Tautonia rosea: one gene and its partner. The protein of the gene in region 2 interacts with the protein of the main gene of each other region in a pairwise test. Links are inferred from orthologs where the notes say so. Each region holds a gene or a part of one and is shown on either strand. Other genes may lie near its edges.

Region 1 (2,854 bases), on a different replicon or contig from region 2:
TCGATGCGCTTGTTCGCGAGCCCAATCGCTACGCAGGGGCGGTCGCACTCGGTGGTGGGGGAGCCGTTGCCGACGTACCGGGGCTTACTCGTATTCCTGTGCTCATCGGCATTGGTGATCAGGATTTCATGATAAGATCGGCCCGGAAACTCCAGAACGACCTCGAAGCGATCGGGTCGGAGCAGGTTGAATACCGGGAGTACCCCCACATCGAGCATTTGGTCATTGTCCAGGTTGCATTACCGGACACCTTCGAGTTTTTTGATCGGATCGTATCAGTTCCCCGGGGCGACGACTGATGAGGAAGGATCCCCGTCCAAAGCCGACCAGGCGTCAACGGCTGATCGAATGGGGCATCACGGCCGTGATGCTCGGGATTCTCGGCCTGCTGATCATCGGCCCCCCCTGGAAGCAGTTCATGCCTCCCGAGGGGATGGAGACGATCGACGACCTGATCGCCGCTCTGCCCGAGACGTATTGCTTCGCGGCGGTCGAGCACGAAGGGATGCCGTATGTCGTCTGGGTGGGGAGGCCCCGGGGGCCGATCGTCTCCGGCCCTCCGGTCTGCGTCTTTGACACGAACGGCCGCCTGGTCGATTGGTCGGGTGACACGGGCGACTCGAACAACCAGTTCGTGCGGGAGATGCACGGGCTGGCGTTCCGGTCGGCCTCGATCAGCACGGATGAGGCAATTGCTCGATGCCGCCCATGAGTCGATCGGCGACACCCCAGTTCCGAGGCCCGGGGCGTCGCCGGATCGAACGAAGCACGATCGGGGTCAGAAGGTTCCGGCATCGATCGGGCCGTCGGCGACGGCGGCGAGGTTCTCGAAACGCATGAAGTTCTTGAGGAAGGTGAGCTTCACGGTATCGGTGCGGCCGTTTCGGTTCTTGGCGACGATCAGCTCGGCAATACCGGGCTGATCGTTCGGATCGTAGTATTCAGGGCGGTGCAGGAGGAGGACAAGGTCAGCGTCCTGCTCAATCGCCCCCGACTCGCGAAGGTCGGCCATGCGGGGGCGGCGGTCCTCGCGGTTTTCGACGCCTCGGTTGAGCTGCGAAAGGGCGACGACGGGGACGTTCAGCTCTCGGGCGAGCGTCTTGAGACGGCGGCTGATCTTGGCAATCTGCTCCTGTCGGCTGTCGCGCCCTTCGCCCGAGTCGGGCTCGATCAGCTGGATGTAGTCGACCATGATCAGGCCGAGGTCCTGGCTGGTCTTGGCCTGGCGAAGCTTGATCCGGCGGGCGTTGGCCGTGATCTGGAGCATGTTGCGGGTAGGGGTGTCGTCGATCAGGACGGGAGCACCGGCCCGGAGTTCGTCATAGGCTCGGCCGAGCATGGTCATGTCACGCTGGTTGAGGCCCTGGCCGGTGCGGAGCTTGTGGCCATCGACCTTGGCCCGGGCGCCGAGCATTCGGTCGGCGATCTCCAGCTTGCCCATTTCGAGCGAGACGAAGAGGACGGCCTTGTTCTGGGTCAGGGCAACGTTCTCACAGATATTCAAAGCAATGGCCGTTTTACCCATACTCGGGCGGGCGGCGAGGATGATGAGCTGAGAGCCCTGGAAACCAGTCGTAATGTCGTCGAGGTCGAGCAGGCCGCTGGCGGTTCCGGTGATCGGGTGCCGCGACTCGGACCGCAAGGCGATCCGGTCCATGGCCTCGGTGACGATGTCCTGCAGGTCGACGGTCTCGCCGGTGGCCTGCTCCTCGGCGATCCGGAAGACCTGGCGTTCGGCGTTCTGGAGCACCTCGTCGGCCGACTTGATGCTGTCGTAGCTATCCTTGAGGATCTCGTGGGCGCCGCCGATGAGCTGGCGGAGGACCGACTTTTCTCGGACGATGACCGCGTAGTGCAGGGCGTTGGCGGCGTGGGGAACGCTGTTGATGATCGAACCAATCAGCTCGTCGCCGCCGAGGCGATCGTATTGTTCGCGGCGCTGGAGTTCCTCGGCGAGGAGCAGGGTATCGACGGGTCGACCGAGGTCGTACAGTTCGCGGATGACGGTGTAGAGCGTCTGATGGGCATCGCGGTAGAAGTCCTCGGGCCGGAGTAGCGGCACGACATCGTGGAGGACTTCGTTGTCGAGCAAGATGGAGCCGAGCACGCCACGCTCGGCTTCAAGGTTCTGAGGGGGCAGACGGTCGTCGGGCGGAGCCGACGACGTGGCTGCGTTTCGGGAATGATGACCGTTGCCGTGACCATTGGCGTAGGGGGACATCAGCAGGCAGCTCCGACCGATCGCGGGCGGCGAATGGCCGGGCCGACCCCTCGCGGATCAAGCCAAGAGCGGGCGATCGCCGCAGGGCCGAATCCATGGCTCTGTCGAAACGTAAGGGAGGCTGCGGTTCGGCCGGCCGTCAACCAGTATTCTTGATCGGCCGGATCAGGGGACCAACACGAAGGAAAAGGGGCGTCCCAGACCCAGGACTGGTCCACTGACGCCCTTGTGATCGTTACGATCCTGCCTGGAGCAATGATTCTGCCAGGGCAAACACAGGGGTCAGGCCCCTGCCTCGTCCCCTTCGACGTGGGTCGGGACCACCCAGAGCTTGACCTCGCCGGTGATCTCCATCCCCAGATGGATCGGGATGCTGTAGAAGCCGAGTTCCTTCAGCGGGCCCTCGATTCGGACGTTCTCGGCATCGATCTGGACCCCATCGGTCGCCAGGGCGGCGGCAATCTGCTGGGCGTTGACCGAGCCGTAGAGGTGGCCTTCCTCGTTGGCGTTGGCCTCGATGGTGATCGAGCGCTGGGAGAGTTGAGCAGCAAGGTTCTGAAGGTCGGAACGCTTGGCCTCTTCCAGGGCCTTGAGCCGGGAGCGGTGTTTCTCAACAATCCGCAGGTTGTGCGG
Region 2 (6,037 bases):
GCCACGTTCTTTCGGGGATCGACCGTCGGCCCCTCGACCAGGAACCGGACCGGCCGGCGGCCTCGGCCCAGGGGGACGCGAGCCATCGGCCGCCAGAGGGTCTTGTCAAGCCCGCTCAAGACGCAGAAGGTCTGCTTCGGCTCGACCGAGTAGTGCCGCTCGATGTGCCGCCGCAGCCAGTGAGCCGTCGTGATGACGTTCATCTGGCTGGAGACAATCTCGTCGAACTTCTGCTGCGCGTCCGAGTTCGGCTCGGCAAACTGCCCCTCGACGGCCTGCATGAACCAGGCGTAGTGATCGGCGTCGAGGTCGGCCATCCAGGGGATGCAGGCCCACCAGGTGGCCATCACCGTGTGGTAATGCTGTCGCCTGGCCTCGGGCAGCGAGACGATCCGGAAATGCCGACGATCCTGCTCGCTCAGGAACGGAATCGTCCCCTCGGTTTCCGTCGGAGGCAAGATCAGGTCAATTCCGTACCCGGCCTTGGCCAGGATCACCCCCCAGTTGAGCACGATATTGATGCCGCCGGAGATCCCGAGCAGCGGCAAGGCGATGCCGATTCGTCTCACAGCCATTGGCTTTGCCCCCGATCGCATGCTAGCTCGACGGCCTCCCCGAGCCGGCCATCCTCTCCCACAGCCAGCTCGTTGTTCCCCGGATGAAGGGCGATGTTCACCAGACCGTCATGCCCTTCGGCCCGAGCCCCGGCCAGGGCCATCCGCCACCAGAGGTACAGGTCCTCGCCGTAGTGCAGGCGATGATCGATCCCTCCGGCCCGCTGAAACAGCGCCTTCGAGAAGCAGACCCCCGAATTGCAGAGGAAGTTCCCCAGCTTCCGGAGCGTCGCCGGAAGGGTCTGCGATTCGACGGTTCCCGGTCCGGCGAGCGGGGTATTCCAGGGGAATCCCTCTCGCATCGTTCGGCCGAAGTCCCGGAAGACCTTCTTCGGGTACACGATCGTGTCGTCTCGCCAGGAGCCGCCCGGGACTGTCAGGAAGTGGAAGAATCCAGGCTCCAGCCAGTCATCCGAGTCGAGCACGCAGATCAGGTCCCCCGAGGCCGAGCGGATTCCGACGTCCCTCGGGATCGTGGCCGAGCCGCAAGGCTCGGGAATCTCGATGATCCGGACCCGGAAGCGGTGCTTCATCAGGTGCCCCTCGGCCAGCCGAAGGGCTTCGAGCGTCTCGGGGGGGCTGCCGTTGCTGACAAAAACCACCTCGATCCACGGATACGACTGATTGAAGATCGACGAGGCCAGGCGAATCAGCTCGGTCGTTCGGTCGTAGACCGGAACGACGATGCTGACCAGTGGTTCGGAAGTCGTCTGGGTCACTGTTACGCCGGTGCGGTCTCTCGACCGGTCGGCGCAGGGCTCCAACCAGGTGCCGAGCAGGGTCCCCTCGTGCTGCTCCTCGCCACGGTGCAGGTATAGCGAAGACCGAGAGAGCCCTTCCGCGTCAACCCAGTGAAACCGCCCTTCGTGGAAGAGAAACGCCGGTCGGCTCGAATCGCGCCGGGTCAACAGCGCGATCGGCTCGTTGCTCAGGACAAAACCGAGGGGCTCGGACTCGGACTCCGAGGTCCGGACCGGAGCCGGCCCGACCTCGATCTGAGGAACGTCAGCCAGGGCGGCTCGAACGGATTCGGCGAAGGCATGATCCGATCGGGCCGAGAGCGTGATCCGCAGCGCCAATCCCGCCGTTGCGAGCCTCCGGAGCGCATCGAGGAAGGCCGGGACCTCGTCGTTCTCATCCACGAACGCGGAAACGTCTGGCGGAATCGCCCCGATCACCTCGGCATCATCGGCAGGTTCGAAGGGCCAATCGAGCCCCCCTTGCTCGAAGACGATCCGATGGGCCTCAGTTCGGAAGGCGCAGGGGTCGGCTGCCACACGACGGCTTGGCCGAATGGCCGCGACCTCGTCGTTCAGGGCGTTGGAGCCGATCACCAGGGCGCCGACAGAGCCGGCCACGGCCTCGGCCGAATACGGTCGAACCTCGGCGAACAGGCGAGACGCCTCGGGACTGTTGCTGATGACTTCAAGATTGTACTGCGTGACGGTTGCCGCCAGCACTTCGAGCGCCACGGTCAGATCGGCTTGATGCGAGGGTCGATCGACCGAGAAATCCGCAGGGAGGACCAGCGCAAGCTTCGGCCTCCAGCGGTTGTGAACGCGTTGATTGGTCTCTCGGACGAGCCGAACCGCCGCCTGCCGGTCAAAGAACGCGCCCAGGATCTCGGTCCAGAGGATGCTTGCCTCGGCGGTATTCGCTGCGATCGCCGCTCGGAGAGGAACGTCCAGTAACGCACGCTCCTCAGGACGATGCACGCGAACCGGCTGTTCACGGCCGATTTGCGCCGCTGCCAACGCTCCCATAGTCCGGCTCCTCCGTGAGCAAATCGCACTCGGCTCTGTCGGCAGTGTCTCATTACGGAACACACCGACCCAATCGAGTGAGGCGACGGCGGACTATACTTGGAGGACCGGACAGGGGCAACGCCAATCGAGCCGTCTCCGGCGTTTCCCCCGCTTTTTCTGGCGTTACTACGGCGGGCGCCCGAACTTGCATCCATCTCCATACGGCGATCCATGAAGGGCTTGGACCATCGCCCAAGCCTTCGCCGCCCCCCTCGACCCGGCCCCGAGGGGAGGGCTCAGCCCCGCGTCAGGTCCCCAGCGCTCGCTCGACGGCTGAAAGGATCTGTCCCATCGTCTCGAAGCCGGCCAGCAACGACTGTCGCTGCTCGTCCTGAAGCCAGGCGCGGACCTTTTTCTCGGCCGAGATGACCGTCGAATGATTGCGGCCGCCAAAGTAACGGCCAATCTCACTGTAGGCCGCCCCGGTGTGCTTGCGGGCCAGGTACATGGCGAGCATGCGGGGATGGGTGACGGCTCGGGATCGGCCGTCGGACTTCAAGGCATCGGGCGGCAGGTCGAACAACGAGGCCACGGCCCGTTCGATGTCGCGCAGAGCGACCGCCTGCGCCGTGTGGCGGATCGTGTCGCGGAGGGCCGATTTCGCCAGGTTCAGGTCGAGCCGCTTGCCGGTCAAGGTGGCGTGAGCCAGCACGCTGTGCAAGGCCCCTTCCAGTTCTCGGACACTCGTCCGAAGGTGCTCGGCGATGTACGAGGCCACCGCTTCGGGCAGCTCAATGCCCCGCGCGGCGGCCTTTGCGTTCAGCAAGGCGCGCCGGGTGGTTGGATCGGGGGCGTCCAGCTTCACCACCATGCCGCCGAGCAACCGAGTTGCCAGCTCGTCGGAGAGCTTCGGAATGAGCCTCGGATGCTGATCGCTGGCCAGCACCACCGAGGCTCCCGAGGACACTAGCGCGTCAAAAGTGTGCTGGAACTCATCCTGCGTCGCTCGCTTCGAGGTCAAGAAGTGCACATCGTCGAGAATCAACACCTCGGCACTGCGGTAGCGGGAGCGAAAGGCGTTGAGCGTTCCGGCTCGCATCGCTTCGAGGAAGCTGTTGGTGAACGCCTCGGCCGTCTGATGGACCACCCTCATGCCGGGGTGCCGCCGCGCGATCGAATCGGCCACTCCCTCAAGGAGGTGCGTCTTGCCCAGGCCAATCCCACCGTGGATCACGAGCGGGTTGAACGCCGAGCCCGGCGACTCCGCCATCTCGATGCAGGCAGCCAGGGCCAGACGGCTCCCGGGTCCGGGCACGAACTGATCAAGCCTTCGGAGGGCCCTTGCCCGACGCGACCGGGGGTGATCGACCGGGGGCCTCGGCGCGGGCTGATCGACCGGAGCCGAGGGGGTCGACGAAGGCAACGGCACCGAAGGCCCCCGGCGACGGTCATCCGGCTGAGAGCGGTCGGGAGGGGCAGGAGCGACCTCGCCGACCCCCGGCTCCAGCTCATCGGCCACTTCGAAGGCTAAATCCAGGCGACGGCCGGCAACTTGCTCCCCTACGGCCGAAAGCTCGCGAGCGTACTTGCCCCGGATCCAGTCCCGGAAAAACCGATTCGGGACGCCAACGGTCAGGCAGTCCCCCTCGACGCCGAGCCGGACCTCGTCGCCGAACCAGAGACCGAAGCGAGACTCGCCGACTCGCTCCGCCACCGCCGCCCGCAAGGCCGGCTCATGCTCGAACCGCCGATCGACCATGATCGACCTCTCCCCCCCTCATCCGCGGAGTGCACCACGCGCCGAATCGCCCTTGAGACGACCGATCGGCCCAGACACGACGATCATCTAGGCAATGATCGCCCATCGGCCTGCCCGATCTTCAAGGACGGCACGACGAACCTAGGGGGATATGCGCCCCAATCGATCCGAAGTCAATCAGCTTCGAGGGGCGCTGGCGCCACCTGGCGCGAATAGGAAGTGGAACGCTCGCGCCAAGTTACGGCACGGCCCTTCCACAGGTCCGGCTGGCGCGATCCGGGCGCTCTCACGGCGCCTCGGTTGAGCCCGACGCCAACCTGAGCGATTCGTCGTGCGAGGTGCCGGGGGCGGCCAACGCCAGCGAACGCTCATACTCCTGCTGACGCTGCACCAGGCGCTCGGCCCTCCAGGGGCGCTCCGGCCAGGGCTTCGACGGCTCACTCAGAAGCGTCGCGAACAGGAACGCCACAAGCAGGGTCAGGTGCAATCGGACGTCCAGGAACCAACCCAACCAGAGGGCCATGAGACTTCCCTTCTCGAAGCGATCAACGCTTCGAACGGGCGGACGGACGGCGATCCCGGCCCCTCCCGCCTCGATCGCCGGAGGAGATTGGCATCATCATCGACCCGGGCAACGCCGCATCGCGCCCCGTTGACTTGAATCAACCTTAGGGCGCGCACCGCCACCTGTCGTCTTGATTTTTTTCGAGCGGGTTGGCCAGCGAGGCAGCGCCGGTGGCCTGCTCGATCAGTTATCCATCGCGCAGAAGCCGCCGCCGCAGCCCATGGCGCCGCAGCCTCCGGCGGGCATCGGGGCGTCGCAGACCGGAAGGGACGAGGAGGCCGCGCCGCTCGACCGGGCCGAGGCCGGCACGCTGAACTGCTTCGTCAGTTCCACGCTCCCGCACGACGGGCACTTGGGCGAGTCGCTCGCCGATCGAACAAGCGCCTCGAAGTCTCGATCACAGGTCTCGCAGTGGTATTCGTATAAGGGCATGGTCGTCAGGGGCTCCAGGCGGATCGGATCAAATCGTCGTTTGCGGGTCTGCGTCGATCGCATCACCGGCCCGATCCATTCGAGATGACGAGCTGTCGGTCGTCGGATCGGAGGGCATGTCGGTATTATAGAGGCCGAGGTTGCCGGGCCGTCAACGCAAGGTCCCGTCTCGTCCCGGTCGCTCCCTTTCGGTCGAGGAGACGACGCCATGCCCACCCTGCGCCCCCTCTCGCGCGACGAGGTTCGCAGCATCGACCTCCGGGCCGCCGACGAGCTGGGTCTGCCCACCCTCGTCCTGATGGAGAACGCCGGCCGAGGGGCCGCCGCTTGCCTCCGAGACGCCGCCGGACCCGAGCCGAGGCCCGTGCTCATCCTCTGCGGACCAGGCAACAACGGCGGAGACGGCGCGGTCGTCGCCCGACACCTCGACGCCTGGGGATGGCCCGTCCGCGTCCGATGGACCGTCTCCGCCGACCAGCTCCGGGGCGACCCCGCCGCCCAGCACGCCATCCTCCACCGCGCCGGGTTCGATCAACGCACCTTGACCGATACAAACGACCTCGCCACCGAGCTGTCCTGGGCCGACTGGGTCGTCGACGGCCTGCTCGGGACCGGCCTGACCCGGGCGGTCGAGGGCTTGCTCCGCGACATGATCGAAACGGTCAACGCCTCGGCAAAACCGGTACTCGCGCTCGACCTTCCCTCGGGGCTCGACTGCGACACCGGTCAGCCCCTCGGCGTTGCCGTCCGGGCTCAGGTGACGACCAGCTTTGTCGCCCGCAAGCGCGGCTTCGACGCGCCGGGGGCCTCCGACTGGACCGGCACCGTTCAGGTCGTCGAGATCGGCGTGCCCGGACTGCTGCTCGACCCGTTCCGATCACGAAGTTGATCGAGCACCCGAGCCACGCTCGGATGCAACGAT

Evidence for each region. Proteins that work in one complex are often made in the same cells at the same time.
Region 1: the proteins of dnaA (region 2) and dnaB interact in binary tests that used the Escherichia coli proteins (3 or more experiments, as listed by UniProt). The link is inferred for Tautonia rosea from one-to-one orthologs.

Annotation. Positions count from the first base shown.
Region 1 is NZ_JABBYO010000003.1:318,562-321,415, reverse strand. It holds dnaB (replicative DNA helicase), read right to left. Parts: upstream 2,222-2,854; coding sequence 779-2,221; downstream 1-778. Other genes in the region: rplI (50S ribosomal protein L9), read right to left, coding at 2,504-2,854; HG800_RS06690 (hypothetical protein), read left to right, coding at 299-712; HG800_RS06695 (hypothetical protein), read left to right, coding at 1-299. UniProt on the Escherichia coli protein: The main replicative DNA helicase, it participates in initiation and elongation during chromosome replication. Travels ahead of the DNA replisome, separating dsDNA into templates for DNA synthesis.
Region 2 is NZ_JABBYO010000010.1:73,108-79,144, reverse strand. The notes cover bases 1,893-4,773. They hold dnaA (chromosomal replication initiator protein DnaA), read right to left. Parts: upstream 4,119-4,773; coding sequence 2,667-4,118; downstream 1,893-2,666. Other genes in these bases: HG800_RS18015 (hypothetical protein), read right to left, coding at 4,405-4,641; HG800_RS18025 (glycosyltransferase family 2 protein), read right to left, coding at 1,893-2,377. Also shown: HG800_RS18030 (glycosyltransferase family 4 protein), read right to left, coding at 1-575; more of HG800_RS18025, read right to left, coding at 566-1,892; HG800_RS18010 (FmdB family zinc ribbon protein), read right to left, coding at 4,867-5,178; HG800_RS18005 (NAD(P)H-hydrate epimerase), read left to right, coding at 5,324-6,004; HG800_RS18000 (choice-of-anchor Q domain-containing protein), read right to left, coding at 5,944-6,037. UniProt on the Escherichia coli protein: Plays an essential in the initiation and regulation of chromosomal replication. Binds in an ATP-dependent fashion to the origin of replication (oriC) to initiate formation of the DNA replication initiation complex once per cell cycle.